DNA from 3 places in the Erwinia psychrophila genome. Region 2 is predicted to be linked to each of the others. Evidence: predicted binding sites of a transcription regulator. Region 2 holds the regulator's gene; each other region holds the start of a gene.

Region 1 (10,054 bases), on a different contig from region 2:
TACGATCGCTGAAAAATGTGGGGACAACCGTCGCGTCGGTGACGTGTACGCTGTGGATACCGGATGCCCGTGCAGCCTCAATGTTCGCCAGATTATCATCCAGAAAAACCGCGTTCTCCGCCGCGACCTGTTCCTCCGCCAGCACGCGACGGAAGATCGCCGCTTCCGGCTTACGTAACCCCATCTCCTGCGACAGATAAATTTTGTCTGCGGCGCGTTCCACTTCAGGGTACTGGGTCGGCCACCAGGCGCAGTGCAGTTTGTTCGTATTGGAGAGAATTACCACACGGTCGCCCCGCTCACGCAGTTTATGCATGATCGCGAGCACTTCCGGCCTGACGCCAACGAACACCGCCTGCCAGCCAGCAGAAAACTGTTCGAAGCTGAGGGCAATATCCAGCTGTTCACACATCCTGGCGGCAAAAGCTTCGTCGCTGATTTCGCCGCGCTCGTGCTGCTCAAACTCCTCCCCCATCTGGAAGCGGCTTTGTAACGTTGCCAGAGGCACCCGGCCAAGATCGCTCCAGACTCCGAGAACCCGGTTGAAGTCAATATCGACAATGACGTTACCTAAATCAAAGATATACAGCATGGTCATCTCCTTTTGTGCCGGTGAGCTATTCACTCTAGCGGTAAATGTGGAGGCTGAACAGGAGGAAGGGTTTTCATCAGGCATAAAAAAACGCCCTCCGGAACCCGGAGAGCGTTTTTTACATCCTGCAGAGGCGATTACGACTCTTTAGGACCGCGGCTAGCGCGTTTACGATCGTTTTCCGTCAGGTGACGTTTACGAATACGGACGGACAGCGGCGTCACTTCTACCAGTTCATCATCATCGATGAACTCGATAGCCTGCTCCAGGGTCATTTTAATGGCTGGAACCAGGGTGGTCGCTTCGTCAGTACCGGAAGCACGCATGTTGGTCAGCTTCTTACCGGTCAGGCAGTTCACGGTCAGGTCGTTAGAACGTGAGTGAATACCAATGATCTGGCCTTCATATACTTCCGCACCGTGACCCAGGAACAGCTTACCGCGATCCTGCAGGCTGTACAGGGCGAAAGCAACCGCTTTACCCTGGCCGTTAGAGATCAGCACGCCGTTCTGACGCTGGCCAACTTCGCCCTGACGGATATCGTCATAATGGCTGAAGGTAGAGTAGAGCAGGCCAGTACCGGAAGTCATGGTCATGAATTCGTTACGGAAGCCAATCAGGCCACGGCTAGGGATCACGTAGTCGAGACGTACGCGGCCTTTGCCATCCGGATCCATGTTTTTCATGTCGGCTTTACGCTCGCCCATCGCCTGCATCACGGAACCCTGGTGCTGCTCTTCGATATCCAGCGTCACGTTTTCGAATGGCTCCTGCTTACGGCCTTCGAATTCGCGGAAGATAACTTTCGGACGGGATACGGCCAGTTCGAAACCTTCACGACGCATGTTTTCAATCAGAACGGACAGGTGAAGTTCACCACGACCTGATACGCGGAACGCGTCAGCATCGGATGTTTCTTCCACACGCAGCGCCACGTTGTGCACCAGCTCTTTGTTCAGACGGTCAAGGATCTGACGAGACGTCACATACTTACCTTCTTTGCCGCAGAACGGAGAGGTGTTGACGTTGAAGAACATGGTAACGGTAGGCTCATCAACGCTCAGGGCTGGCAGCGCCATAACATTCTGTGGATCACAGATTGTATCGGAGATGTTCAGCTCGCCCAGACCGGTGATAGCAATGATATCGCCTGCTTCCGCTTCGGTCGCGTCGATACGCTCCAGACCCAGGTGGGTCAGCACTTTGCCGACTTTACCGTTACGGGTTTTGCCTTCGCTATCAATGATAGTAACTTGCTGGTTTGGCTTAACTTTACCGCGTTTGATGCGGCCGATGCCGATAACACCCACGTAGTTGTTATAGTCCAGCTGAGAAATCTGCATCTGGAACGGCGCGTCCATTTCCACCTGCGGTGGGGAAACGTGCTCCACGATCGCTTCGTACAGCGGGGTCATGTCATCTGCCATTTCGGCATGATCAAGACCGGCGATGCCGTTCAGCGCGGATGCATAGATAACCGGGAAGTCGAGCTGTTCGTCAGTCGCGTCCAGGTTAACGAACAGGTCAAACACCTGATCCACAACCCAGTCTGGACGGGCGCCAGGACGGTCAACTTTGTTGATGACCACGATCGGCTTCAGACCATTAGCAAACGCTTTTTTGGTCACGAAGCGGGTTTGCGGCATAGGGCCATCCGTTGCATCCACAACCAGCAGCACCGAGTCGACCATCGACATCACACGCTCTACCTCACCGCCGAAGTCGGCGTGTCCTGGGGTATCCACGATGTTGATGCGGTAGTCGTTCCATTTAATGGCGGTGTTTTTTGCGAGGATGGTAATCCCACGCTCTTTCTCCAAATCGTTGGAGTCCATTACGCGCTCAGTTGCTTCAGTACGGGCATCAAAAGTACCGGACTGCTGTAGCAATTTATCAACCAGGGTAGTTTTACCGTGGTCAACGTGGGCAATAATGGCGATGTTACGCAAATTTTCGATCACAGCTTTGCCTCAGGCATTAGAAATAGCGCGCTATTGTACACGGATTAATCGAAGGACTGAACAGGATCACAAATTTCAATTAAAGATAACTGTCAGGATTGCTTTCAGAGCCATTTACAGTGCAAGAATTGCACTCCATCGAAAAAATGCACCAAATTAGTGCCCATCGGGCACCTGGAGGCACCATAATGGTGCGCGACTTCCATTGTGGTGCAGCTCGCGTTTCACGAGAGCGCGTATCATAGCGCTTTTCGGGCCAAATGAAAAAGTTGGCATAGATTTCGCTTTATATCACTTAAGCGATAAACGCCATTTCCACGACGGTTGATAGCTTGTCAGAGATCTTTATTATCGGATGACTAAGCCAGATAAGCAAAGTACACCGTGAAGATCTCTAACCACGACGACAATGACAAAATCCAGGAGAGTTAAGTATGTCCGCTGAACACGTTCTGTCGATGATGAACGAGCATGAAGTCAAGTTTGTTGATCTGCGCTTCACCGATACCAAAGGCAAAGAACAGCACGTCACCATTCCTGCTCACCAGGTTAACGCTGACTTTTTCGAAGAAGGCAAAATGTTTGACGGCTCCTCTATCGGCGGCTGGAAAGGCATTAACGAATCAGACATGGTTCTGATGCCGGACGCAACGACCGCCGTCCTCGATCCGTTTTTTGAAGATTCTACCCTGATCATCCGTTGTGACATTCTCGAGCCTGGCACCATGCAGGGCTATGACCGCGACCCGCGCTCTATCGCGAAACGCGCTGAAGACTTCCTGCGTTCTTCCGGTATCGCTGACACCGTGCTGTTTGGACCGGAACCTGAATTCTTCCTGTTTGATGACGTTCGCTTTGGCGCCACCACTTCCGGCTCTCATGTTGCGATCGACGATATCGAAGCCGCATGGAACACCGGTAAAGAGTACGAAGGCGGCAACAAAGGTCACCGTCCAGGTCTGAAAGGCGGCTACTTCCCGGTACCACCGGTCGACTCTTCACAGGACATCCGTTCTGCAATGTGTCTGACCATGGAACAGATGGGGCTGGTTGTTGAAGCTCACCACCACGAAGTGGCAACCGCAGGTCAGAACGAAGTGGCGACCCGCTTCAATACCATGACGAAGAAAGCGGACGAAATTCAGATCTACAAATATGTCGTGCACAACGTCGCCCATGCCTATGGCAAAACGGCGACCTTTATGCCAAAACCGATTTTTGGTGATAACGGTTCCGGTATGCACTGCCATATGTCTCTTTCTAAAGATGGCAATAACCTGTTCGCGGGCGACAAATACGGCGGCCTGTCTGAAATGGCGCTGTTCTACATCGGCGGTGTGATCAAACACGCTAAAGCGATCAACGCCCTGGCTAACCCGACCACCAACTCCTACAAGCGTCTGGTCCCTGGCTATGAAGCGCCAGTGATGCTGGCTTACTCCGCCCGTAACCGCTCTGCGTCAATCCGTATCCCGGTTGTGGCCAGCCCGAAAGCGCGCCGTATTGAAGCCCGCTTCCCGGATCCTGCCGCTAACCCTTATCTGGCTTTCTCAGCCCTGCTGATGGCTGGCCTGGACGGCATCATCAACAAAATCCATCCTGGCGATGCGATGGACAAAAACCTGTACGACCTGCCGCCGGAAGAAGAAGCTGAGATCCCAAAAGTTGCGGGTTCACTGGAAGAAGCGCTGAACGCCCTGAACGAAGACCGCGAGTTCCTGACGCGCGGCGGTGTGTTCACTGATGACACCATCGATGCCTACATCGAACTGCGTAAAGCTGAAATGGACCGCGTGCGCATGACGCCACACCCGGTCGAGTTCGAACTGTACTACAGCGTTTAATCAGGTAGTCCCCGGCAGGTTTATGCCGCAGCAAAATGGCCGAAGGTACTCCCGCCCTGGCGGAAGAGGCCTTAAGGCAGAAGTAAAAGTCGGGCCAAAGCCTGCTGCCGCGTAAAACCGCCTGGATTTTGTTGCCGTGGAAACGTACAGCCCATCTCCGGATGGGCTTTTTTCTCCACGCCCTCATCGTTCAGGAAGACGATCCCCGGATCTCGCCTCATAATGCACTAAAAGAGTGCAGGAGAACGCTGTATGGCAACAGGCACGCCGCCCGATGCTGGGCAGATTCTCAATTCCCTGCTTAACAGCATTTTGCTGGTTGATAGTGCGTTGGTGATTCACTACGCCAACCCTGCGGCACAGCAATTACTGGCACAGAGCTCTCGCAAGCTGTTTGGCACACCGCTGCCGGAACTGGTGGGATATTTCTCGTTAAATATCGACGTCATGCATGAGAGCCTGAATGCAGGTCAGGGATTTACAGACAGTGAAGTGACTCTTGTGGTGGACAGCCGCGCGCATATTATGTCGCTGACGGCACAGCGTCTTCCCGAAGGGTTAATCCTGCTCGAAATGGCACCGATGGATAATCAACGCCGTCTCAGTCAGGAACAGATTCAGCATGCCCAGCAGGTTGCCGCACGGGATTTAGTCCGTGGGCTGGCCCATGAAATTAAAAATCCGCTGGGTGGATTACGGGGCGCCGCGCAGCTGCTGGAAAAAGCGCTGCCCGATCCCGCGTTAACAGAATATACCCGCGTGATTATTGAGCAGGCAGACCGGCTGCGCAATCTGGTCGATCGCCTGCTTGGCCCTCAGCAGCCGGGCATGCACGTCACGCAAAGTATTCATCAGGTGGCCGAGCGGGTGGTTAACCTCGTGTCGATGGAGCTGCCTGATAATGTCACGCTGGTCAGAGATTACGATCCCAGCCTGCCAGAACTTCCGCACGATCCGGATCAAATTGAACAGGTATTGCTGAATGTCGTACGTAACGCGCTCCAGGCGTTGGGGGAAGAAGGCGGGACAATTACGCTGCGTACCCGCACGGCGTTCCAGCTGACGCTGCACGGCGTACGCTACCGCCTGGTCGCGCGTATTGATATTGAAGATGATGGCCCCGGTATCCCGGCCCAGCTTCAGGATACGCTCTTTTATCCGATGGTCAGCGGACGTGAAGGCGGGACGGGTTTAGGGTTGTCGATAGCCCGTAGTCTTATCGATCAACATTCGGGAAAAATAGAGTTCAACAGTTGGCCCGGACATACTGAATTTTCGGTTTACCTGCCTATTCGCCAGTGAGGTTTCTATGCAACGAGGGATAGTTTGGATCGTCGATGACGACAGCTCCATCCGCTGGGTGCTTGAACGCGCCCTCACTGGAGCCGGTTTAAGCTGTGCCACTTTTAACAGCGGTAATGAGGTGCTGACCGCCCTTGCTACCAAGACGCCGGACGTTTTACTTTCAGATATTCGCATGCCCGGTATGGATGGCCTGGCCCTGCTGAAGCAGATAAAACAGCGGCATCCGATGCTCCCGGTCATCATAATGACCGCCCATTCGGATCTGGATGCCGCCGTCAGCGCCTATCAGCAAGGGGCATTCGACTATCTGCCAAAGCCGTTTGATATTGATGAAGCGGTTGCGCTGGTTGAGCGTGCCATCAGCCACTATCAGGAGCAGCAGCAGCCGCGCAATCAGCCGGTCAGCGGTCCTACCACCGATATCATCGGCGAAGCGCCAGCCATGCAGGATGTCTTCCGCATTATTGGCCGCCTTTCACGCTCTTCTATTAGCGTGCTGATCAACGGCGAGTCCGGTACGGGTAAGGAGCTGGTGGCTCATGCGCTGCACCGGCACAGCCCGCGTGCAAAAGCGCCCTTTATCGCCCTGAATATGGCCGCGATCCCAAAAGACCTGATTGAGTCCGAACTGTTCGGCCATGAAAAAGGGGCGTTTACCGGCGCCAACCAGATTCGCCAGGGGCGTTTTGAGCAGGCCGACGGCGGCACGCTGTTCCTGGATGAAATCGGCGATATGCCGCTGGATGTCCAGACTCGTCTGCTGCGTGTGCTGGCCGATGGGCAGTTTTATCGCGTCGGAGGCTATGCGCCGGTCAAGGTGGACGTCCGCATCATCGCGGCCACCCACCAGAACCTGGAGCTGCGCGTTCAGGAGGGCAAGTTCCGGGAAGATCTATTTCACCGCCTGAACGTGATCCGCGTCCATCTGCCGCCGCTGCGGGAGCGCCGTGAGGATATCCCTCGTCTTGCGCGCTATTTTTTACAGGTTGCGGCGCGGGAGCTGGGCGTGGAGGCGAAAATACTTCATCCGGAAACCGAAACGGCGCTGACCCGGCTGCACTGGTCCGGTAACGTGCGCCAGCTGGAAAATACCTGCCGCTGGCTGACGGTAATGGCGGCCGGACAGGAAGTGCTGATCCAGGATCTTCCTCCCGAACTCTTTGAAACGTCGACGCCCGACAACCCGGTACAGTCGCTGCCTGACAGCTGGGCGACGCTGCTGGCGCAGTGGGCAGATCGCGCGCTTCGTTCCGGTCATCAAAATTTGCTGTCGGAAGCGCAGCCGGAGATGGAGCGTACGCTGCTGACTACCGCCCTGCGTCATACGCAGGGGCACAAGCAGGAAGCGGCCAGGCTGCTGGGCTGGGGGCGAAATACCCTGACCCGTAAGCTGAAAGAGCTGGGAATGGAGTAGCGGAGGCAAAGCCGCGCGGCCTTATCTTTCCCCTGGCCGCGCGTAAAGATAAAGCCGGACACCGAACGATCCCGACAGTTGAGATGGCGTGTCGGTGTCCGGGCTTTACCTTTCTTCAGATGACCCGTGAAAATTGCTGCATACGGGCTTTCTGGCGCATGTAAACATCAAAGCACATGCAGATATTGCGGATCAGCAAACGTCCCTTAGGCGTGACCTGAAGGCCCTTCCCATGCCGTTCCACCAACCCATCCTCAATAAACGGCGTTAGCAGCGCCAGATCTTCAGAGAAATAGTCGGTAAAAGCCTGGCCGCGCGCGTCGAAATCGTCAAAATTGAGCGCAAAATGGCAAATCAGCGTTTTGATCACATCCCGCCGCAGGCAGTCATCTTCTGAAAGGACCACGCCCCGCCACAGCGCCGTTTGTTGCTCACCGACGCTGGCATAGTACGCCTTCAGCTCTTTTTGATTCTGGGCGTAAGTGTCGCCGATCATACTAATGGCAGAAACCCCCATTCCCAGCAGATCGCTGTCGCCCTGCGTGGTATATCCCTGGAAATTACGGTGCAGTTTTCCTTCCCGCTGCGCCACCGCCAGCTCATCATCGGGCCGGGCAAAGTGGTCCATACCGATAAACTGATAGCCTTCGGCGGTCAGCATGGCGATCGACTGCTGAAGTATGTCGAGCTTTTGTTGGGCATCCGGCAGATCGGCTTCCTTGATTTTACGCTGGGCGGCAAACAGGTTCGGCATATGGGCATAGTTGAATACGCTCAGCCTGTCCGGATTCAGCCCGGCAACTTTTTTCAGCGTGAAGGCGAAGCTTTCCGGCGTCTGCATCGGCAGACCATAAATTAAGTCCAGGTTTGTCGAGGTAAAGCCAAGCCTGCGCGCGCGCTCCACCAGCGCCACAATCATCTCTTCATCCTGTACGCGATTGACCTTCTCCTGCACCGCCTTATTGAAATCCTGAACGCCCATGCTCAGCCGGTTAAAGCCGGCGGCACGAAGATGATCCAGCACATCAAGCTCGATTTCACGCGGATCGACCTCAATAGAAAGTTCAGCGCGCTCGTCGAAGCGAAACTGTGACTTAAGCAGCCCAATCAGGCGGGTGATTTGCGCCTTGCTGAGATAGGTCGGCGTACCGCCTCCCCAGTGCATCTGCGTGACGGTGCGATCGACAAACAGCGGCGCGCGGGCGAGGATTTCTTTCTCCAGCACATCCAGATAGGCATCAGCTTTATGCTGCTGGCGGGTGACCACTTTATTACAGCCGCAGAAATAGCAGAGACGATGGCAGAAAGGGATATGAATATAGAGCGAAAGCGGACGACCGGGATAGCGCTGCGACGCCTGCATAAATGCGGCTTCATCATAATCCTGATGAAACTCCAGCGCGGTGGGATAAGACGTGTAACGTGGCCCAGAAATATTGTACTTCTGGATCAGGCCCTGATCCCATTCAATCATCTGTGTCACGATAGTCACTCCTTCGCAGGCGTCTGCGTCTGGTGGCCGACCGTCGGATAAAGGGGGAGTGCTGATTCAGGGGCGGACGGGCGGTGGTTCTGCGCAACCGGGCTTTCAGCCGCGACAGGCGACGAAGTTTAGCAAATAACCCGCCCAGCATGCAGAGCAGAATCAGCGCAAAAATTGATCCAGGCCAATTCATTAGCGGAGAAACCTTTTTTATAAGACAGCGCCAGATTGCGCTGCCTCAATATCTGCCTTCAGGCCGTGATAGTTACTGACCGCCCTTCAGCAGACGATACATATCCTCTTCGGCTTCTTCATCCTCTGCGCCGTCGTCCAGGGCAATGCCGAGCTCTTCCATCAGTATGTCGATACGATCCAGCGTCTCATCCAGCCAGGCCTGCTCTTCCGCAGATACCGTATCGCCATTCTCAAGGCGGTCGAGCAGCGCATCCAGACGTTCGTCGTTTTCGAGGGCCGTCAGCTCCTCCTGGGGAGAAAGAGCCACTTTTTTCTTTTCAGCGGGCTGCTTCACCTTCGCCGGTTTGGCCGGTTTGCTGCTGATACCTTCAGCCACCAGCGGCACGGGTTTTTTGCTGCCAATGCGTGGATCTTTGCTGCCAGACGCGCCGCTGCCTTTCTGATTCTGCACAACGGGATTAGCCCGGCTGCCGGAAGCATTACCGCGATGTTTTTTGTCACGTTTACGATCGCGTGCTTCAGCGTTGACGTCATCGCGCGTTTTGCGTTTAGTTTTCGCGGCTGGTTTTTTGTCCAGGGACGCGCGTGCGGGTTGCTTCATGGTTTTTGCTCTCAGGGATTTATCATTCAGTATAGAATTGCGGCGAAATCTAGCAGAAAGCGGACAAAGAAAAAAGGCGGCAGGTCACCCTGTCGCCTTTTTTCATCCCTTCCAGAGAAGGGTTGACTCATTCCGCATCCTTTTTAGCACACAACCTCCCTGTTTTCCGTTGCCTTTTCGTCCAGCCTGGACGCGATCCTTCCTTTTCGTGCTTCACCCTCAGCACCGTCCTTCCCTGCTCCACACTATCCCAATCTCCCTGAGCACTTCATCCTGAAGTAACCCCTCCCGGGTTATGACAGATACTGTAGACCATAGCGTCAGACACACAAGGTGAAGAAAGCAATTTTCCCGTTATTTTTTCAGTACCATCGTTAACGCAATGTTTTACGGCTCTGTTCTGTTAACGGCGTAAAAAAAATAGCGGCGATCGCCGTCAAAACTAATGGCAAATCGCTGACAAAATTCAGGCAGGCAAACGGACGGCTGGGCGCTTTCATTCCAGACAGGGTATACTCTGCGCAATCGCCCTTTTATCTGGAGTTTTTATTTTGCCTGGCTGGAATTATCACGTTACTCACTTTGTCACCAGCGCCCCTGACATCCGCCACCTTCCTCCCGATATCGGAATTGAAGTTGCGTTTGCCGGTCGTTCTAAT
Region 2 (10,054 bases):
GTAAAAAAATGGCGGCTACCTTCGCCAGCACCGGTACACCCGCGTTTTTTGTTCATCCGGCGGAGGCAAGCCACGGTGATTTGGGTATGGTCGGCGCGGGCGATATTGTTATCGCTATTTCAAACTCTGGCGAGTCGTCAGAAATTCTGGCGCTGATACCGGTTCTGAAACGTCTGCACGTTTCGCTGATCTGCATTACCAGCAAGCCAGAGAGCGCAATGGGTCGTGCAGCCGATATTCATCTCTGTGTTAAAGTGCCTCAGGAAGCCTGTCCCTTAGGGCTGGCACCCACGTCAAGTACTACTGCCACTCTGGTGATGGGTGATGCGCTGGCCGTCGCCCTGCTGAAAGCGCGTGGCTTTACCACGGAAGATTTTGCCCTCTCCCATCCTGGTGGCGCGCTGGGCCGCAAGCTGTTGTTGACCGTCAGTGATATTATGCACACCGGTGACGAGATCCCCCACGTCAGTCGTGACGCTTCCCTGCGCGATGCACTGCTGGAAATCACGCGTAAAAATATGGGAATGACGGTCATCTGCAACGATTTAATGAAAATTGAAGGTATTTTCACCGACGGTGATTTGCGCAGAGTATTTGATATGGGTATCGACATTCAGCACGCCAGTATCGCCAGCGTGATGACGTCCGGCGGTATCAGAGTTCGCCCCAATATTCTGGCGGTCGATGCGCTGAACCTGATGCAAAGCCGAAATATTACTGCCGTTATGGTCGCAGATGGCGATCAGTTGCTGGGCGTGGTGCACATGCATGACATGCTACGCGCAGGTGTGGTTTAAAAAAGGAACAAAAGTAATGAGTAGTGCAGCGGAAGGGATTGAAACCTGTTACGGCACGGTTAGCCAGAAAGTCATGACAAGCGCCAGCCAGATCAGGCTGTTAATTTGTGATGTTGATGGCGTCATGTCAGATGGCGTGATCTATCAGGGAAATAGTGGTGAAGAGCTGAAGGGATTTAACGTTCGTGATGGCTATGGCATTCGCTGCCTGCTGACCTCTGATGTGGAAGTCGCTATTATAACCGGCCGCAAAGCAAAGCTGCTGGAAGATCGCTGCGCCACGCTTGGCATTACGCATCTTTACCAGGGACAGTCAGATAAGCTTTTGGCCTTCCGTGAACTTCTGGATAAACTGTCGTTACGCCCGGAGCAGGTCGCTTACATTGGTGACGATCTGATCGACTGGCCGGTGATGGCCGAGGTGGGACTGAGCGTCAGCGTGGCAGACGGGCATCCCGTCCTGCTTCCCCGAGCGGATTATGTGACCCGTATCGCGGGTGGCCGCGGTGCCGTAAGAGAAATTTGCGACCTTATCCTGATGGCACAGGGTAAGTTCGATGAGGCCAAAGGGCAGTCGGTATGAGTAGAACGCGGCGTTGGATTACGCTATTGCTGGCCCTCGTGGCCTTGGTATTAATCGGCTGGAATCTGGCCGGCCCCGACGATGACGCCTCACCGGTCACCGCCAATGAACTTGAGCCGACCTATACCAGTCAGACATCTAATACGGTGGTTTATAATCCACAAGGTGCACTGAGCTATAAGCTGGTATCAGATAAAGTCACCCACTTCTCGGAAGAAGCGGTTAGCTGGTTCGATAATCCGGTAATGACGACCTATGACGAAAACAAAATCCCTACCTGGTCCGTCAGGGCGGATAAGGCCAAGCTAACCAAAGATCGCATGCTCTACCTGTATGGTCATGTTGAGGTCAATAGCCTGACGCAAGACGCTCAGATTGATCGGATCAAAACCGATAACGCTGTTGTAAACCTGGTGACGCAGGATGTGACGTCAGAAGATCAGGTCACGCTTTATGGCCGTAGCTTCAACTCTACCGGGATGAAACTGCGTGGGAATTTACGGAAGAAAACTGCCGAGTTGATTGAAAAGGTCAAAACCTCCTATGAAATTCAAAATGAAAAACAACCTTAAGTTTCTGACCCTCGGCCTGCTGTTAGCGGCCAGCCTGCCTGCGTTCGCCCTGACGGGCGACTCTGACAAGCCGGTTAATGTGAACTCGGAAAATCAGGCGCTGGACATGCTGGGTAACGTAGCCACCTTTACCGGCAACGTTATTGTTACCCAGGGGACGATTAAGATCACGGCGGATAAAGTCGTGGTTACCCGCCCTAATGGCGACAGTAACAAGACGATCATTGATGCCTATGGCAACCCGGCTACCTTTTATCAGATGCAGGATAATGGCAAACCGGTAAAAGGGCATGCGCAGAAAATGCATTATGAGCTGGCTAAAGATTTTGTTGAGCTGACCACCAATGCCTATCTGGAACAGCTGGACAGCAACGTCAAGGGCGACCGCATCACCTATCTGGTGAAAGAGCAGAAGATGCAGGCCTACAGCGATTCCGGCAAGCGCGTGACCACCGTACTGGTGCCTTCGCAGCTACAGGACAAAGGCACCCAGTCAAACGGACAGAAAAAGAGTAACTAATGGCGACTTTAATTGCGGAAAACCTGGCGAAGGCCTACAAGGGCCGGCGCGTAGTCGAAGATGTTAGCCTGAAGGTGAAATCCGGCGAAATCGTGGGTCTGCTTGGCCCTAACGGCGCGGGAAAAACCACGACGTTTTATATGGTCGTCGGCATCGTTCCCCGTGATGCGGGCCGCATTATTATTGATGATGAAGATATCAGCATCCTGCCGCTTCACGCGCGCGCGCGCCGGGGCATCGGCTACCTGCCGCAGGAAGCGTCTATTTTCCGCCGGCTCAGCGTGTTTGATAACCTGATGGCGGTGCTGCAGATTCGCGACGACTTAACGGCAGAGCAGCGTGAAGATCGCGCCAATGAGTTAATGAACGAATTTCACATTGAGCATCTGCGTAACAGCATGGGCCAGGCCCTGTCGGGCGGTGAACGGCGCAGGGTAGAGATTGCGCGGGCGCTGGCGGCAAATCCTAAATTTATCCTGCTGGATGAACCCTTTGCAGGGGTGGATCCTATCTCCGTTATCGATATCAAAAAGATCATTGAGCATCTGCGTGACAGCGGGCTTGGCGTGCTGATCACCGACCACAACGTGCGGGAAACCCTGGCGGTCTGTGAACGGGCTTATATCGTCAGCCAGGGGCATCTGATTGCCCACGGCTCGCCGGAAGAAATCCTGGCGGATGAACAAGTTAAGCGAGTCTACTTGGGAGAAGAGTTCAGACTCTGATAAGGTGTCCAGACCAGCCGGGAATTTTGAGGAATTAGTATCCTGAATATGAAGCAAGGTTTGCAACTCAGGCTTAGCCAACAGCTTGCCATGACGCCACAGCTGCAACAGGCCATCCGCCTGCTGCAACTCTCTACGCTTGAACTCCAGCAGGAAATTCAGCTGGCGCTGGAAAGTAATCCGCTGCTTGAACAGACCGACATTCATGAGGAAGTGGACGCCCGCGAGTATCAGGAAAAAGAAGCGCTCGATACCCGTGAAGCGCTTGAGCAAAAGGATATGCCGGAAGAACTTCCGCTGGATGCGACCTGGGACGAAATCTACACCGCAGGTACTCCGTCCGGAACCGGAACCGATTATCACGACGATGAGCTGCCCATTTATCAGGGCGAGACCACCCAGTCGCTCCAGGATTATCTGATGTGGCAGGTGGAGCTGACGCCGTTTAGCGATACCGATCGTGCCATCGCCACTTCTATAGTGAATGCCGTGGATGAAACCGGCTACCTGACCGCAGGCTTGCAGGAGATTCAGGAAAGCCTCGGCAATGAGGAGATCGCGCTGGAAGAGGTTGAGGCGGTGCTGAAGCGCGTACAGCGGTTCGATCCGGTTGGCGTCTGTGCCCGCGATTTGCGTGACTGTTTGCTGGTCCAGCTTTCTCAGTTTACGGAGATCCCTTTCCTGAAAGAGGCTACGCTTATCGTTAGCGAACACCTTGACCTGCTGGCGAACCATGACTTCCGCAGCCTGATGCGCGTAACCCGTCTGAAAGAAGACGTGTTAAAAAATGCCATGCAGCTGATTCAGACCCTTGATCCCCGTCCCGGCCAGTCGATTAATACCAGCGAGCCGGAATACGTTATCCCGGACGTACTGGTGCGCAAGGTCCGCGATCGCTGGACGGTAGAGCTGAATTCAGACAGCGTGCCGCGGCTGAAAATCAATCAGCACTATGCAGCCATGGGCGGCAGTACGCGTAACGACAGCGACAGCCAGTTTATTCGCAGCAATTTGCAGGAAGCGAAATGGCTGATCAAAAGTCTTGAGAGCCGGAATGATACGCTGCTCAAGGTAACGCGCTGCATTGTCGAGCAGCAGCAGGCGTTCTTTGAACAGGGCGAAGAATTTATGCGCCCGATGGTGCTGGCGGATATCGCTACCGCCGTCGAAATGCATGAGTCCACCATTTCCCGCGTGACCACGCAGAAGTATCTGCACAGTCCGCGAGGGATATTTGAACTGAAGTATTTTTTCTCCAGCCACGTCAGCACCGAGGGGGGTGGCGAAGCCTCCTCCACGGCGATACGCGCGCTGGTGAAAAAATTAATCTCGGCGGAGAATCCCGCCAAGCCTCTGAGCGACAGCAAGCTGACCGCCCTGCTTTCCAGTCAGGGAATCATGGTGGCACGCCGTACCGTCGCGAAGTACCGAGAGTCTTTATCCATCCCGCCCTCAAACCAGCGAAAACAGCTGGTCTGAACGAACAGATAAGGAAGAGCGTATGCAACTCAATATCACTGGCCAGCATGTTGAAATCACTGAACCTTTACGGGATTTTGTGACGACAAAATTTGCCAAGCTTGAGCACTATTTTGACCGGATAAATCAGGTTTACATTGTTCTCAAAGTGGAAAAGGTCACGCAAATCGCGGATGCCACACTGCATGTAAATGGCGGAGAGCTGCATGCTACCTCGGAAGATAAAGATATGTACGCGGCGATTGACGGCCTGATCGACAAGCTGACTCGCCAGCTCAACAAACATAAAGACAAACTGAAACAACACTAAATTTCACTCAGACATTGATTCTTTTTTCGTCACCCTCATCTCCCTGGAAGGTGACGGAAGATTTTCGGCCCGTACTCTGCTGACAGGGTACGGGCCGTTGATCAATAAGAAGGCCATCTGGCCAGGCGGAAGTGAACACGTAAGTGAACCTATGATGAACAATGACTTAAAACTGGAACTGGGCTCTGTACTAAGCGTTTCCTGCACCCGAAACGGGGTACACTGCCAGAGTAAAAAGCGGGCGCTGGAAATCATCAGCGAGCTGGCAGCCAAGCAGCTTAACCTTCCGCACCAGACGATTTTTGAAGCGATTCTGACGCGTGAACGGATGGGAAGTACCGGCATCGGTAACGGCATTGCCATCCCTCATGGCAAGCTGGTTGAAGATACGCTGCGCGCGGTTGGCGTTTTTATACGCCTCGATCAGCCTATCGCCTTTGACGCCATCGATAATCAGCCGGTCGACCTGTTGTTCGCTCTGCTGGTGCCCGCAGACCAGTGTAAAACGCATCTGCATACGCTTTCGCTGGTGGCCCGACGCCTTGCCGATAAAACCGTCTGTCGTCGTCTGCGGGCAGCGCAGAGCGACGAGGAGCTCTTTGAGATCATGGCTGAGGGCCAGGAGGAGAGTCACTAACCTTTCACGTCGGCAGACGCCGGCTGATTAAATGAATAAGCGTGTGCCGGATACCCTTGTGCTGACGCAGGGGTTCCCCGGCTTACTGGTAACTCAGGAGAATAAGTCATGGTGCTGATGATCGTCAGCGGGCGTTCAGGTTCCGGCAAGTCCGTCGCGCTCCGCGCGCTGGAGGATATGGGCTTTTACTGTGTGGATAACCTGCCCGTGGCTTTACTGCCTGAACTGGCGAACTCACTGGCCGACCGCAATATGTCTGCTGCGGTCAGCATTGATGTTCGTAATATGCCCGAGTCGCCTGAGATTTTTGAAAAGGCCCTGACCAGCCTGCCGGACAGCTTCTCGCCACAGCTTCTCTTCCTTGATGCCGATCGTAACACGCTGATCCGTCGCTACAGCGACACGCGCCGTCTGCATCCGCTTTCCAGCAAGAACCTTTCGCTGGAAAGCGCCATTGACGAAGAGAGCGATCTGCTGGAGCCGCTGCGCTCGCGAGCCGATCTGATTGTAGATACGTCGGAGATGTCAGTGCACGAGCTGGCCGAGATGTTGCGTACGCGCCTGCTAGGCAAACGCGAACGCGAGCTGACGATGGTTTTCGAATCCTTTGGCTTTAAGCACGGTATTCCCATCGATGCGGACTACGTTTTTGATGTCCGTTTTTTGCCTAACCCACACTGGGATCCGAAACTGCGTCCGATGACAGGGCTGGACCGGCCCGTTGCCGCCTTCCTCGATCGTCATACCGAAGTGCATAACTTTATCTACCAGACGCGAAGCTATCTTGAACTCTGGCTGCCGATGCTGGAAACGAACAACCGTAGCTATCTAACCGTTGCCATCGGCTGTACCGGCGGTAAACATCGCTCAGTTTATATTGCGGAACAGCTTGCTGACTATTTCCGGTCGCGCGGTAAAAATGTTCAGTCTCGCCACCGAACGCTGGAAAAACGTAAAACATGACCGTCAGGCAAACTGTAGAGATCAAAAATAAGCTGGGCATGCACGCCCGGCCCGCGATGAAGCTTTTTGAGCTGGTTCAGAGCTTTGATGCCGAAGTCCTTTTGCGCAACGAAAGCGGCACTGAAGCAGAGGCAAGCAGCGTGATCGCTCTGCTGATGCTGGATTCAGCAAAAGGGGGGCATATCGAAATCGAGGCGAACGGTCCGGAGGAAGAGAACGCGCTACGGGCGGTGATTGAGCTTTTTGATGCCGGTTTTGATGAGGAGTGATTGCGGAAACGCCGGGCGCGGCGACGCCCGGGGCACGACAGGCTGTTACAGCTTGTACTTCTGAATAAAACTTTCCCCGCCAAGCTGTCTCATCTGGCGCAGGATCCATTGCTGCCGCTGCCGGACATAGGCTGAGGGCGCATCGGCGCGAAAACGAATCGGGTTGGGTAAGACGGCGGCCAGCAGCGCCGCTTCCGACATTGTCAGCCGGCTGGCAGGCTTATGGAAAAAGCGTTGTGACGCTTCCTCCACGCCAAAGATCCCGGGCCCCAACTCCGCCACGTTCAGATAAACGGTCAGAATACGACGCTTCGTCCAGACAGTTTCAATGCCAAGCGTCAAACCCGCCTCAATCCCTTTACGTATCCAGCTACGTCCGTCCCATAAAAAGAGATTCTTCGCCGTTTGCTGAGTGATCGTCGAGGCTCCCCGCATCCGCCCGCCGTCATTATCCAGCACCGACTGAATCGCCTGCACGTCGAAGCCCCAATGAGTAGGAAACTTCTGGTCTTCAGAGGCGATGACCGCCAGCGGCATCCAGTCTGCTATCGCGTCACGCTTTACCCAGTCTGAATGGGCAACATAGCTAAAATTACCGCTAAACCAGGCACTCAGCTGACGTTCAGCCATTACGGCGGAAAAGGGGACCGGCAGAAAGGAGAACAGCACAATGCCAGCGATCCCCGCCCCCACCAGGCCCGAAAGGCAGCAAAGCAGCCAGAACCTGATGCGCTTTAGCCGCGTTTTCTTAGGGCGTCTCATAACGTTTTTTCCATTTCTGTCTTATCATTTCCCGTAAAAACTGTGATCAATCCTGCCTTTTTAAAAGAAAGGCTTCAAGCATCAGATAAAAGATGAATGTCCATAACACCCATGAAATTTCCAGGGGATTACCTAAATGCGCCTCCCGCTTCAATCACTTCCGCGCATCAGGAATCGGTTCCATTAAAAAGCGAAACTTAACGTTTCCTTAAACTGTCAGAAAAAATGGCGAACAGCTTTAAAACAAAATGATTCACATATCTTATCAGTACCGGCGGAAAATATTTACATAACTGCTGATAACCCTCGTTTCAAAATTGTCTCTATTGGGTATTCCGTCATGCTGAAGCTTTTTTTATTTATAACGATATAACCATAATAACCGGCGAGATTATTTTGATTAATAGGTAAAAACTTCCATTAACGGTGATGCTATTGCGGTGAAACTCAGCAGAAAGACGGAGACGTCAATCTCATAAAAAAACAGGCGTTACAGCCAGTTAAATCCGATTGATGTGACGAGGGGTTTTCTTAGCATCGTTGCTAGCGCTCAAAAGCGGGGTGCATCGCGAGATGTTAATCCAAATTCGTCAAAAAACGCCACAAACGTACGAAGAACAACCAATACAGCGCTAAAATTCACGCCAGACTTGACTGTGTCATCAAATTAATGTTTTCTGTCTGGGAACGCTGCTCTACATCACACATTTTAATGAATTTAGTCACATGTGATGCAGGATTTGCTAAGGTAGTTCCTGAGCGTTTCACCAATACCGCGCCTGTGCTTTTAAACTCTTCTTCTCAGAATAGCGCAGGTTACCCTTTTCCCTGGTGTTGGCGCAGTATTCGCGCACCCCGGCTTCGGTCGGGGTCATTTTTTTCCAGCGTCAGAAACCCATTTGCGTAACACATCCACATCGTGCCGCCACTCCTGTTTCAGTTCGTCAATCCATTCCTGAACGTTGTCCCACCATGCCGGCAGCTCCGGACTCTGTATCTGTTTAGCGATCTGCTGCAAATGCACCAGCCCGACGGATCCCGCTGCGCCTTTAATTTTGTGCCCCTCTTCCGCAATCCCTTTCTGGTCGCGCGCCATCATGTTTGAATCCAGCACCTCCAGATAGCCCGGCATCATCTGCTCAAACATCGCCAGGCTCTGCTCAATTAGCTGTGGGCCGACCAGTTCTATGTACTGCTCCAGCATGGCGACATCCAGCAATGCCAGTTTTTTCGTATCCAGCGGGGGTTCCTGTGGGGTTTCCGTCTCGTCGTGCTGATAATCCCAATATTTTTTGATTATTGCGGTCAGCGCAGGCACGGCCAGCGGCTTGCTCAACACATCGTCCATGCCCGCCTCCAGATACTCTTTCTTATCCTTCAGAACATTGGCCGTCAGCGCCACCAGCGGTGGAAGATGATGGCCAGCGTAGCGGCGATGAATTTCACGGGCCACGTCAAGACCGGTCATATCGGGCAACTGGATATCCAGCAGCACCAAATCAAATTCGTCAGGATCAAACAGCGCCAGAGCGGCCTCGCCCGTCATGGCAACCTCGACGCTGTTCCCTAACTTCTCAAGTACAGAACGCGCCACCACGACGTTCAGTTCAATATCTTCAACCAGCAGCACGTGCAGCGCAGGTAACGGCATATCGTCGGCGGGCTGCTCATCTTCGATTTGCTCAACGATGCGGGGAGCATTCACCGTCAGCGTAAAGCAGGAGCCTGCTCCTGGCGAACTGCGCACCGTGATGTCGCCTCCCATGCTTTGCGCCAGCCGGCGAGAAACGGCAAGGCCGATCCCGGTGCCCGTCGCGGGCTTGCCACCTCGCTGATCCTTAACCTGATAATACATCGCGAAAATTTTATCCTGCTCATCCTCAGGGATCCCCATCCCGGAATCTTCAACCTCAAAACGCAGGGAATCCTCCCCCTGACAGGCCACCCGTACCACGATGCGGCCCTGCTGGGTAAACTTCACCGCATTACCGATCAGATTCCACAGAATCTGACGCAGACGCGTACCGTCGGTAATAATCTGATGAGGAAGAGGCAGTTCAGGCTCAAGGACAAACTGTAGCCCTTTCGGCTGCACCAGCAGGCCAGAGAGATTTTCAAGATCGGCCAGAAAGCTGGTGAAGTCGATCGGCTGATTATCCAGCTGAACCTTACGCCGCTCGATTTTATCCATCTCAATAACGTCGTTGAAGATATTGCCGAGCGTAATCGCTGAGACGTGAATGGTTTTCAGGTATTTAAGCTGCTCCTGGTTAAGCTCAGTATCGAGAAGAATGCGGCTCAGGCCGACGATGCCATTAAGCGGCGTACGAAGCTCGTGGCTGATCGTTGAGATAAAGGTGGTCTTTTCCCTGCTGGCGCTTTCTAACGCGTCCTGGTAGCGCTTACGCTCCGTAATATCGCGTCCGAAGCCCATCAG
Region 3 (10,054 bases), on a different contig from region 2:
CGCAGCGCGATCGCTTTCTGAACGGGAGAGAGGCTGCCCGTCAGCTTCCGCGATAGGTCGACCACGACCAGGGCGAGATCAGAAAGGGCAGATGGTAGTGGCCGCCGGATTCGGGCAGCTTAAAATCGATACGGGCGCTGAGGTAGAGCGCATCGCGTCCGCCGGCGGCAAAATAGTCGCCGATTTCCGCCGTCAGGCAGTAGTGGCCCGGCGGCAGCGGCTCAGGGGACAGATCGGCGATCCGCCCGTTAGCATCGGTGCGGCCCTGCGCCACCGACAGCCAGTCCTGATCTTGCTGCCGCGACAGCAGGACCACCACTCCGGCAGCGGGTATGCCCAGTGCCGTATCCAGAATATGCGTGCTGACTGTGCTCATTGAAATGTCTCCTTCAGGCGAAGCAAGGTGATTTCACGCAGCTGGCTTATCGCTTCCCGCTGCTCCTGTTGCGCATCATTCGCCAGGCGGCGCTGGAGCGCGGCGAGGATCTCTTCTCCACTGCGTCCGCTGGCCCGGATTAAAAAGACCCGACCGAATCGCTGCTCGTAGGCAAGGTTGCCCGCCCGGAGTGCCTGCTTCAGCACAGTATCTTCTTCGCTAACGCTTCCCTGTTCGCGTCTCGACAGGTCAGCCTCTTTCCCGGCTCCCTGCGGCTTTTCGCCAATCCGGGGATGGGCGGAGAGCGCCTGGCCCAGCGCCCTGCCATCCCAGGCCTGTGCCAGTTTCTCAGCGTTCCGCAGCAGGGCATCCAGCGTCGCATAGGGACGACCTGCCACCACGGCGGCACACCAGTCGCTGAGGGCCACGCAGTGGGAAATTTGCCGGCGGGCTTCCTCCGCGGTGGCCTGATTAAAAGCCGTCAGCGCAGGGCTGGCCTCCGCCGGGAAAGGCTGTTCCGGCGGCAGATTTTCTGCGCCCGCCACCTCGCACACCGCCTGCAGATAAGCCCGGATAGCGAGCGCCACATCGCTTTCCATCACCGATTCGGCGGGATGATGGCTGATGCCCCTGTCGCACCGCACAAACAGCATCCCTACCGGCCAGCGCTCTGCAATCGCAATCGCATCGTGACCGGCCCCGCTCGGCAGCGACAGGCTGCGCCCCTGTACCTCCGTCACCGCACGGGTCAGCGCTTTTTGCAGAGCAGCATCGCACTCTGTGGCGGGGATCTGGTAATACTCCTCGCAGGTAAAATGCACGCCGCGACGCAGCGCAATGGCCTCCGCCTGGGTCAGCAGCTCAGAGAGCAGCTCCGCCAGCGCGCGATCCTCAGGCCCGCGCACGTCCAGCGACAGCATCACTTCGCCAGGGATAACGTTCACCGCGCCGGGCGAACAGCTCAATGTCCCCACCGTCGCCACCAGCTGAGGATGGTGCTTCGGGGTCGCCTGTTCTGTAAACACCATCCATTCGGCGGCGGCGGCAAGCGCATCTTTCCGCTGCGCCATCGGCACCGTTCCGGCGTGCCCCGCCTCACCGGTAAAGCGGCAGTTAAGGCGACGGGCGCCGTTGATGGCCGTGACCACGCCCATCGCCAGCCCTTCCTGTTCCAGGCAGGGGCCCTGTTCGATATGCAGTTCCAGATAAGCGGCAATGTCGTGCGCCTGACGGGCCGCCAGATGCACAGCCTCGCCGCTAAGGCCGGCATCCGCCATCGCCTCCGCCACGGTAATACTGTTGCCGTCGGGGTGGCTGAGCCAGCTTTCCGGCCAGCTGCCGGTGATGCCCCGGCTGCCAAGCAGCGTGATGCCAAACCGCGTGCCTTCCTCATCCGCAAAGCCGATGATTTCGATCGCCAGCGGCAGACGCTCACCGCGCCGGTGCAGCGCCTGGACGGTTTCGATCGCCGTCAGCACGCCAAGCATGCCATCGTAGCGGCCCGCGTTACGCACGGTGTCCAGGTGGGAGCCGAGCAGCAGCGCCTTCGCGCCCGGCTGCCGCCCCTCGTAGCGCCCGCAGATATTGCCGACGCTATCCTGCCAGACCTTCATCCCTGCCGCCGCCATCCACTCACCCACCAGCGCATTGGCGCGCAGGTGTTCCGGGGAGAGATAAACGCGCGTCAGGCTCCCCGGCGTTTCGCTGATGTCGGCCAGCGCATCGCAGCGGGCCATGACGCGGGCTGCGGCCTCAAGAGCCTCTGCCGCCTTCATCAGCGTTCCCCGCTGCCGTAATGATCCCAGGCAGCCTGCATCGCGGCACCCTGAGGCGTTTTATAGCCGAGCCCGTTCAGCACCGACTCCAGCGCGCTGAGGGTCAGCATGACGCAGTCTTTACGGGCGTTGTAGCCCATCGTCCCGATACGCCAGACTTTGCCGTGCAGCGGTCCGAAGGAGGTGCCGATTTCGATGCCGAAATCCTCCAGCATCCGCTGACGCACCCGATCGCCATTCACGTTTTGCGGGATGACCACGCCGAGCACATTATTCATCTTGTGCTTCAGGTCGCCGAAGGTTTCCAGCCCCATCCCCTGAATGCCTTTCAGCATGGCGTCACCGTGCAATTTGTGACGTTCGATGCCCCGATCGAGCCCTTCTTCAAGGATCAGGCGGGCGCACTCGCGGGCGGCAAAGAGCGCGCTGGTCGCCTCGGTATGGTGATTGAGCCGCTCCGGTCCCCAGTAATCCATGATCATGCCGAGATCGAAATAGTTGGAGTAGATCATCTCATCATCGCCGTCCTGATGGGCCGCCGTGCGGATCCCCTCCTCCACGCATTTGCGGCGGCGGATAACCTCCTCCATCTGCGGGCTGAGCGTCACCGGCGACGTGCCGGAGGGGCCGCCCAGGCATTTCTGCATACCGGCAGAGACGGCATCCAGCCCCCAGGCATCGGTTTCCAGCACGTTCCCCGCCAGCGAAGCGGTGGCGTCGGTATAGAACAGCACGCCATATTTTTTACAGATGGCACCCAGCTCTTCCAGCGGCTGAAGCATAGTGGTGGAGGTGTCGCCCTGTACCGTCAGCAGCAGGCGCGGGCGCACGGATTTGATGGCATCTTCAATACGGTCGGGCGTGAAGACTTCACCCCACGGCACCTCAATCGTATGCACCTCGGCGCGACAGCGGCGGGCGATTTCACACAGCAGATGACCAAAGCGGCCAAAGACCGGTACGAGCACTTTGTCGCCCGGGCGGATAGCCGAAAGCAGTATGGCTTCGATACCGGCGCGGGAGGTGCCGTCGACCAGCATCGTCCAGTGGTTTTCGGTGCGGAATACGCCCCGGTAGAGCGCCATCACCTCGTTCATATAGTGCGTCATTGCCGGATCGTACTGACCAATCAGCTGGCTGGACATCGCCCTCAGCACGCGGGGGTCCGCATTGATTGGGCCTGGCCCCATCAGCAGGCGCGGCGGGGGATTAATCTGGGAAAAGCGGGTTAAATCCATCTGTTTATCCTTCTCTTGTCGCTCCGGCGCTCAGTTAAAACGCACCGACGAGATAAATTGTTTCAGCTCCTGGGTCTGCGGCTGGGCAAACAGGGTCTTGCTGTCGCCCTGCTCCCAGACGCGCCCCTGATGCATAAATACCACGCGGTCGCCCACCTCGCGGGCGAAATTCATTTCGTGGGTCACCAGGATGAGGGTCATGCCCTCTTTTGCCAGCTGCTCCAGCACCTTGAGCACCTCACCGACCAGCTCGGGATCGAGCGCCGAGGTGATTTCATCGCACAGCAGCACTTTCGGGTTCATCGCCAGCGCCCGGGCAATGGCCACGCGCTGCTGCTGCCCGCCGGAGAGGCTCGCCGGGGCGTAGTCCATCCGGTCGCCCAGCCCCACTTTTTCCAGCATCCGGGCGGCCAGCGCGCGGCAGTCGGCCTCTTTCATTTTCAGCACGCGCCTCGGCGCCAGCATGACATTTTCCAGCGCGGTCATATGCGGAAACAGGTTGAAGTTCTGGAACACCATACCGATGGAACGGCTGATATCGCGCGCCTGAGAGTCGCGATCGGTAATGGTCATGCCGCCCAGTTTGATACTGCCTTCCTGATAGCCTTCCAGGCCGTTCATGCAGCGCAGCAGGGTGCTTTTTCCCGAGCCGCTGCGGCCGATAATCGAGATCACCTCGCCCATATCCACATCAAGATCCACGCCTTTCAGCACGTGATTGTCGCCGTAGTACTTCTGTACCTGATTAATGGTGATGAGCGGCATTGAATTTTTTCTCCAGGTACTGGCTGTAGCGGGACAGCGGATAACAGATCAGGAAGTAGCCCAGCGCCACCAGCCCGAACACTTTAAAGGGTTGATAAGTGACATTATTAAGAATGGTGCCTGCCTTGGTCAGCTCCACAAAGCCGATAATGGAGGTCAGCGCGGTGCCCTTGACCACCTGCACCGCAAAGCCGACCGTCGGTGCGATGCCAATACGCAGCGCCTGCGGCAGGATGACGCGGCTGAGCGTCTGACCAAAATGCAGCCCCAGACAGCGCGACGCCTCCCACTGTCCTTTTGGCAGGGCCTTGATGCTGCCGTACCAGATATCCGTCAGAAACGCGCTGGTATAGCAGGTGAGCGCCAGCGAGGCCGCCGTCCAGGGCGAGACGTTAATGCCGAACAGCGCCACGCCGAAAAAGGCGAGGAAGAGCTGCATCAGCAGCGGCGTTCCCTGGAAAAGCTCAGTCCAGGCGCGGATCGGCCACAGCGACCAGCGACGTCCGCCCAGGCGGAGCATGACCAGCGGCAGCGCCACCAGGGTGCCGCCCAGAAATGCGGTCAGCGACAGCAGAAGGGTCCAGCGCGCCGCCAGCAGCAGATTGCGCAGAATGTCCCAGTCGGTAAAAGTGGTCATCATGAGGTCACTCCCAGCCATTTGCGGCCCGCCGCCAGCAGCAGCTGCCGCAGGGTCACCGACAGAATCAGATAGATAAGCGTGGTCGCCAGATAGACCTCAAAGCTTAAAAAGGTGCGCGACTGGATCAGGTTGGCAGCAAAAGTCAGCTCCTCATAAGAGACCTGGGATACCACCGATGAGCCCAGCATTACGATGATGCACTGACTGACCAGCGCCGGATAAATCCGCTTCAGCGCGGGGGGAAGCACCACGCGCAGAAACGTCTGGCTGTGCGTCAGGCCAAGCACGCGCCCCGCTTCCCACTGCCCTTTCGGCGTCACCTGAATACCCGCGCGGATAATCTCCGTACTGTAGGCGCCGAGGTTGATCAGCATCGCCAGCAGCGCGGCCTCGCCAGCCGTCAGCTTCAGGCCAAGATTCGGCAGGCCGAAAACAATAAAGAACAGCTGCACCACGAAGGGCGTGTTGCGGATCAGCTCAACGTAACCTCCCCACAGGCGGCTTACCAGCGAGGGGCGACCGCTACGCAGCGCAGCACCCAGAATCCCCAGCGCCACGCCGCCGAGCGTCGCCAGCACGGTAAGCTGAATAGTGACCCGGAGACCGGCCAGCAGTTCAGGCCAGTAAGGCCAGAGCGCGGCAAAATCGAGTTGATCCATCATTGCCCGCCCTTACGCGCCGAGGTTCGCAGGCAGCGGCGCTTTCAGCCATTTTTCAGAGAGTCCGTTAAGCGTTTTGTCGGCAATAGCCTGCTCAATCAGCGCATCAACCTTCGCCTTCAGCGCCGGTTCACCCTTACGCATACCGATGAAGCAGGGAGAGTCTTTCAGCATAAATTTTGCGACCGGGGCTTTTTCTGGGTTCTGACGGGCGATGGCGGCAACGACCAGGTTGCCGGTAGCCACATACTGCACCTGACCGGAGAGAAAGGCCGACAGCGTGGTGTTGTTATCTTCATAGCGCTTCAGTTCGGTCCCTTCCGGCGCCACTTTGCTGAGCACCATGTCCTCCACCGCGCCGCGCGTTACGCCCACTGACTTACCGCTCAGCGCTGCGGCCTCCGTCAGCGTGGCATCCTTCGGGCCGAAGACGCCGAGAAAGAACGGCGCATAAGCGCGGCTGAAGGCGATCGCTTTTTCGCGCTCCGGGTTTTTGCCGAGGCTTGAGATCACCAAATCCACTTTATCCGTCTGAAGGTAGGGGACGCGGTTGGCGCTGGTTACCGGCACCAGCTGTAACTTAAGTTTCATCTCCTGCGCCAGGTACTTCGCCATATCAATGTCGTAGCCCTGCGGCTGAAGATCGGTGCCGACCGAGCCGAATGGTGGGAAGTCCTGCGGGATCGCCACCCGAAGCACGCCGCGTTTCTGAATATCCTGCAGGCCGTCCGCCACAGCATGAGGTAGCTGAGAGAGCATCAGCGCCGCGCCCACGATTGCCAGTAATACTTTTTTCATTTTCTCTACCCCGGTTAATCAATATGAAACGAAAGATTCCTGACAGGAGTATTTGCAACTAATGTGCCAGCGGGGTGGTTGAGGGCGTAAATTTATTGCCAGCCTTATTCTGCGGCTGAGAAAGTGAAAGAAACCCTCTGGTTAACCGCAGAAGTTTGGGCTGTCTTTGTTGAGCAACATTTTCGCTATCGGACTAATCGCGGCTTGAAAGCGGCCTGACGGGCTGGCAGAAAAGCGTCCAAAAGAAGGCAAAGCACCAAAATGGTGCCCCATCAGCGCTGTTCCAGCTCATCCAGATGGCCATAGAGTTCAGCAATCTGATGGATGCGCTGGCGGCCTTCGCTTAATAACTGATGCAATAGCGCGTTTGCCAGCAGATTAATCAAACTGTTGGCTGCCCCGTAACTGTCAAAGGCCGAGACGCTGTCCAGCGGTGCGCAAAGCTGCCAGCGGGCCAGCGCCAGTACGCTTTGCGCTTCGGGTTCGCAGATGACCAGCGTGGGGATGGCCGCGTTTTGCAGATGCAGCAGCAGCGGCCGGACAAGGCGGTGACGGCGGCGAAAGGCCAGCACCACTACGGTATCCTCCGGCGAGATGGCCACCAGCTCCTCCGACAAGGTTTGCCCCGGCTGCGGCAGAACCTGAACGTCGCCCCTCGCCTGAAGCAGCTGCTGGCGGAGGTGCAGCGCCAGCGGATAGGAATTTCGCATCCCGACAATAAAGATGCGTTTACTGACGGCAAGCTGCCGGACCACCTCGTTAAACTGCGCCGCATCAAGATCGTTCACCCAGCGGGTCAGATTAGCCATCTCCTGCTTGTAATGCCTGGCCAGCAGCGTGTTGCCCTGCACGGCGTCACGGTTATCCGTAAGCGGCATGCCGCTCTGACGCAGCGTGCGCAGCTCGTCACGCATATCTTTATATTTGTCATAGCCGAGATGTTTAAACAGGCGGCTGACCGTGGCCTTTGACACACCGCTTAGCCGCGCCAGTTCGGCGCTGTTGTAGCTGATCAGATCGTTAAAGTGGTCAAAAATAAAATCGGCGACGCGCTGCTCCTGCGGGGAGAGCTGCGGATAGTGGCTTTTCAGACGCTCATCAAGCTGCTTCATACGCTGGCCTTGTAACTTTTGTTTCAGGTGCTTCAGCATATACAAATAACGTGCCGGAAGATAAAAAAGGCCCGGGCGACGGCCCTCATTTCCGCTTCTCTTTTGCACCCTTTCACGGATCCTTCAGACAAACTGGAACAGCTCTTGCTTTAATTAAGCTCTCTTCCCTTAACCAATAAAAGAGACTGGCATGATCCAAAGTCATATTGCGCCGCGTGGCATGGCCGTGGCGCCCCATCATCTGGCCAGCCAGAGCGCGCTGGCGATCTTACGTGAAGGCGGCAACGCCATTGAGGCGATGGTGGCCGCTGCCGCGACCATTGCGGTGGTCTATCCGCATATGAACGGCCTGGGCGGCGACGGTTTCTGGCTGATTGTGCCGCCAGAAGGCGATCCGGTTGCGATTGACGCCAGCGGTGCCGCAGGCGCCCTGGCCAATTTTTCTTTTTATGGCGGGGCGAAGCAGATCCCCCATCGCGGGCCGAAATCTGCCCTGACCGTGGCGGGCACCGTCAGCGGCTGGGCGGAAGCGCTGGCGATTTCCGCAGAACGGAACGGTGCCACGCTGCCGCTTTCCCGGCTGCTCGCTGATGCCACCCGCTATGCGGCGGAGGGCATGCCAGTTACCCAGTCCCAGGCAGACGCGACCGCCAGCAAATATCATGAACTTCTCGATCAGCCCGGCTTTGCCGCCACTTTTCTGCCCGGCGGTGAACTCCCGCGCGCAGGCAGCCGCTTCACTCAGCCGGCGCTGGCCGAAACCCTTCGAGAATTAACCGTTCAGGGGCTGGAGAGCTTTTACCGTGGCCCGCTGGCCGGACGCTTTGCCGCTGAGATGGCCCGCCTGGGGATGCCCATTACGCTTGCGGATCTTAACCAGCATCAAGCCCGCCGCCGTACGCCGCTGCGCATTCAGCATGAGCATGGCGAAGTATTTAATATGACGCCGCCGACTCAGGGCATGGTTTCACTGGCGATCCTTGGCATTACCCGCCATCTGAATATGGCGGAAGCGGATGAGGCGCAAACCGTTCACCGCATCGTCGAAGCCACCAAGCTGGCGTTCAGCCTTCGCGATCGCTACATCACCGATCCGAGCCATATGCAGGAGGAGATGCAGACGCTGCTCGACTCTGACGTGCTGGCCACCATGGCGGCCACGATTGACGACAATCAGGCTGCGCCCTGGGGAAAGGGTAAGGGACCGGGCGATACGGTCTGGATGGGCGTGGTGGACAGCAGCGGCCTGGCCGTCTCTTTTATTCAGAGCATTTATCATGAGTTCGGCAGCGGCGTGGTGCTGCCCGGCACCGGCGTGACCTGGCAGAACCGCGGCGCGGCCTTCAGCCTCGATCCCGATCATCTGCTGGCGCTCGCCCCCGGCAAACAGCCTTTTCATACCCTGAACCCGGCCGCCGCCCGCCTGCGCGACGGCCGGACGATGGTCTATGGATCGATGGGTGGCGACGGTCAGCCGCAGACGCAGGCCGCCATCTTTACCCGCCATGTGGTGCAGGGACTCCCGCTCCAGCAATGTGTGAGCGCGCCGCGCTGGCTGCTGGGGCGTACCTGGGGCCAGACCTCCGACTCGCTGAAGCTGGAAGGCCGTTTTTCTCAGGAAACGTTCGACAGGCTACGGGCGATGGGGCATGAGGTGGAGAAATTACCCGACTTCAGCGAGGCCGTAGGTCATGCGGGCGCCATTGTCCGCCACGCTGACGGCATGCTGGAAGGCGCATGCGATCCCCGCAGCAACGGCAGCGCTGCCGGTTTTTAACAGGAGAAGAATATGACACACACCTCACCCGACTGGGCAACCTGGCTGGTACATATGGAGCAGGTTATGGGCGTCACGCTGGATGATGAACGACGGGCCGAACTGCACGTTCAGTTTACCCGCATCGCCGCCATGGCAGAACCGCTGATGGCTTTCCCACTGGACGATCGTCAGGAAGTGGCGGGGATTTATAAAGCATGAACCTCGCCACTTTTTCCATTGCCGGGCTGCGCGCCGCGCTGCGTCATGGCGAAATCAGCGCGCGTGAAATCGCCCAGCAGACGCTGGACGGGATTGAGAAACATAATCCGGCGCTGAATGCCTGGACGCACATTACCCGGGATCGTCTGTTCAGCGAGGCGGATCGTATCGATCGTATGCGCAAAACGGGGCAGGAACTGCCGCCGCTGGCGGCAATCCCTTACGCGGTGAAGAACCTGTTTGACGTTGCCGGAGAGACAACGCTGGCGGGCGCCCGCTTATTCAGCGATCGCCCTGCCGCTGCCCGTGATAGCTGGGCGGTCAACAGACTGGCAGGCGCGGGGGCGATGCTCTCCGGCATGCTGAATATGGATGCTTATGCTTACGGCTTCACCACCGAAAACAGCCACTACGGCGCTACCCGGAATCCTCACGATCTTAACCGCATAGCGGGCGGCTCGTCGGGAGGATCGGCGGCGGCAGTTGCCGCCGGGCTGGTCCCTTTCTCGCTGGGTTCCGATACTAACGGATCTGTGCGGGTGCCGGCCTCGCTCTGCGGCATTTTCGGCCTCAAGCCGACGTTTGGTCGCCTCTCGCGCGGCGGTACACACCCTTTTGTCGCCAGCCTTGACCATATCGGTCCTTTTGCCCGTACGACTGAGGATCTCGCCTCGGTCTATGATGCCCTTCAGGGCCACGATCCTGAAGATGGC

The links. The regulator sigma-54, encoded in region 2, starts transcription at its own class of promoters, with help from an activator protein. The targets are predictions, from matches to a motif close to GTTGGCACANNTTTCGCTNT.
Region 1: glnA (glutamate--ammonia ligase) is a predicted target of sigma-54. The motif match lies at 2,822-2,841, and genes of this name have one in related genera.
Region 3: AAH446_RS16755 (gamma-glutamyltransferase family protein) is a predicted target of sigma-54. The motif match lies at 7,495-7,514, and genes of this name have one in related genera.

Annotation. Positions count from the first base shown of each region.
Region 1 is NZ_JBCHVB010000009.1:7,598-17,651, reverse strand. It holds gene yihX (glucose-1-phosphatase) at 1-592, opposite strand, end outside; gene typA (ribosome-dependent GTPase TypA) at 730-2,553, opposite strand; gene glnA (glutamate--ammonia ligase) at 2,988-4,397, shown strand; gene glnL (nitrogen regulation protein NR(II)) at 4,650-5,699, shown strand; gene glnG (nitrogen regulation protein NR(I)) at 5,707-7,116, shown strand; gene hemN (oxygen-independent coproporphyrinogen III oxidase) at 7,232-8,590, opposite strand; gene yihI (Der GTPase-activating protein YihI) at 8,865-9,395, opposite strand; gene yihA (ribosome biogenesis GTP-binding protein YihA/YsxC) at 9,947-10,054, shown strand, end outside.
Region 2 is NZ_JBCHVB010000005.1:239,525-249,578, forward strand. It holds gene kdsD (arabinose-5-phosphate isomerase KdsD) at 1-797, shown strand, start outside; gene kdsC (3-deoxy-manno-octulosonate-8-phosphatase KdsC) at 814-1,380, shown strand; gene lptC (LPS export ABC transporter periplasmic protein LptC) at 1,377-1,952, shown strand; gene lptA (lipopolysaccharide ABC transporter substrate-binding protein LptA) at 1,924-2,472, shown strand; gene lptB (LPS export ABC transporter ATP-binding protein) at 2,472-3,197, shown strand; gene rpoN (RNA polymerase factor sigma-54) at 3,246-4,676, shown strand; gene hpf (ribosome hibernation promoting factor) at 4,699-4,986, shown strand; gene ptsN (PTS IIA-like nitrogen regulatory protein PtsN) at 5,138-5,623, shown strand; gene rapZ (RNase adapter RapZ) at 5,732-6,586, shown strand; gene npr (PTS phosphocarrier protein NPr) at 6,583-6,855, shown strand; gene mtgA (monofunctional biosynthetic peptidoglycan transglycosylase) at 6,901-7,617, opposite strand; gene arcB (aerobic respiration two-component sensor histidine kinase ArcB) at 8,489-10,054, opposite strand, start outside.
Region 3 is NZ_JBCHVB010000007.1:194,949-205,002, forward strand. It holds gene uraH (hydroxyisourate hydrolase) at 41-376, opposite strand; gene uraD (2-oxo-4-hydroxy-4-carboxy-5-ureidoimidazoline decarboxylase) at 373-930, opposite strand; partial or broken gene hpxK (allantoate amidohydrolase) at 913-2,151, opposite strand; gene AAH446_RS16725 (pyridoxal-phosphate-dependent aminotransferase family protein) at 2,151-3,389, opposite strand; gene AAH446_RS16730 (amino acid ABC transporter ATP-binding protein) at 3,420-4,154, opposite strand; gene AAH446_RS16735 (amino acid ABC transporter permease) at 4,135-4,791, opposite strand; gene AAH446_RS16740 (amino acid ABC transporter permease) at 4,791-5,456, opposite strand; gene AAH446_RS16745 (transporter substrate-binding domain-containing protein) at 5,466-6,251, opposite strand; gene hpxU (MurR/RpiR family transcriptional regulator HpxU) at 6,524-7,363, opposite strand; gene AAH446_RS16755 (gamma-glutamyltransferase family protein) at 7,554-9,140, shown strand; gene hpxX (oxalurate catabolism protein HpxX) at 9,153-9,341, shown strand; gene AAH446_RS16765 (AtzE family amidohydrolase) at 9,338-10,054, shown strand, end outside.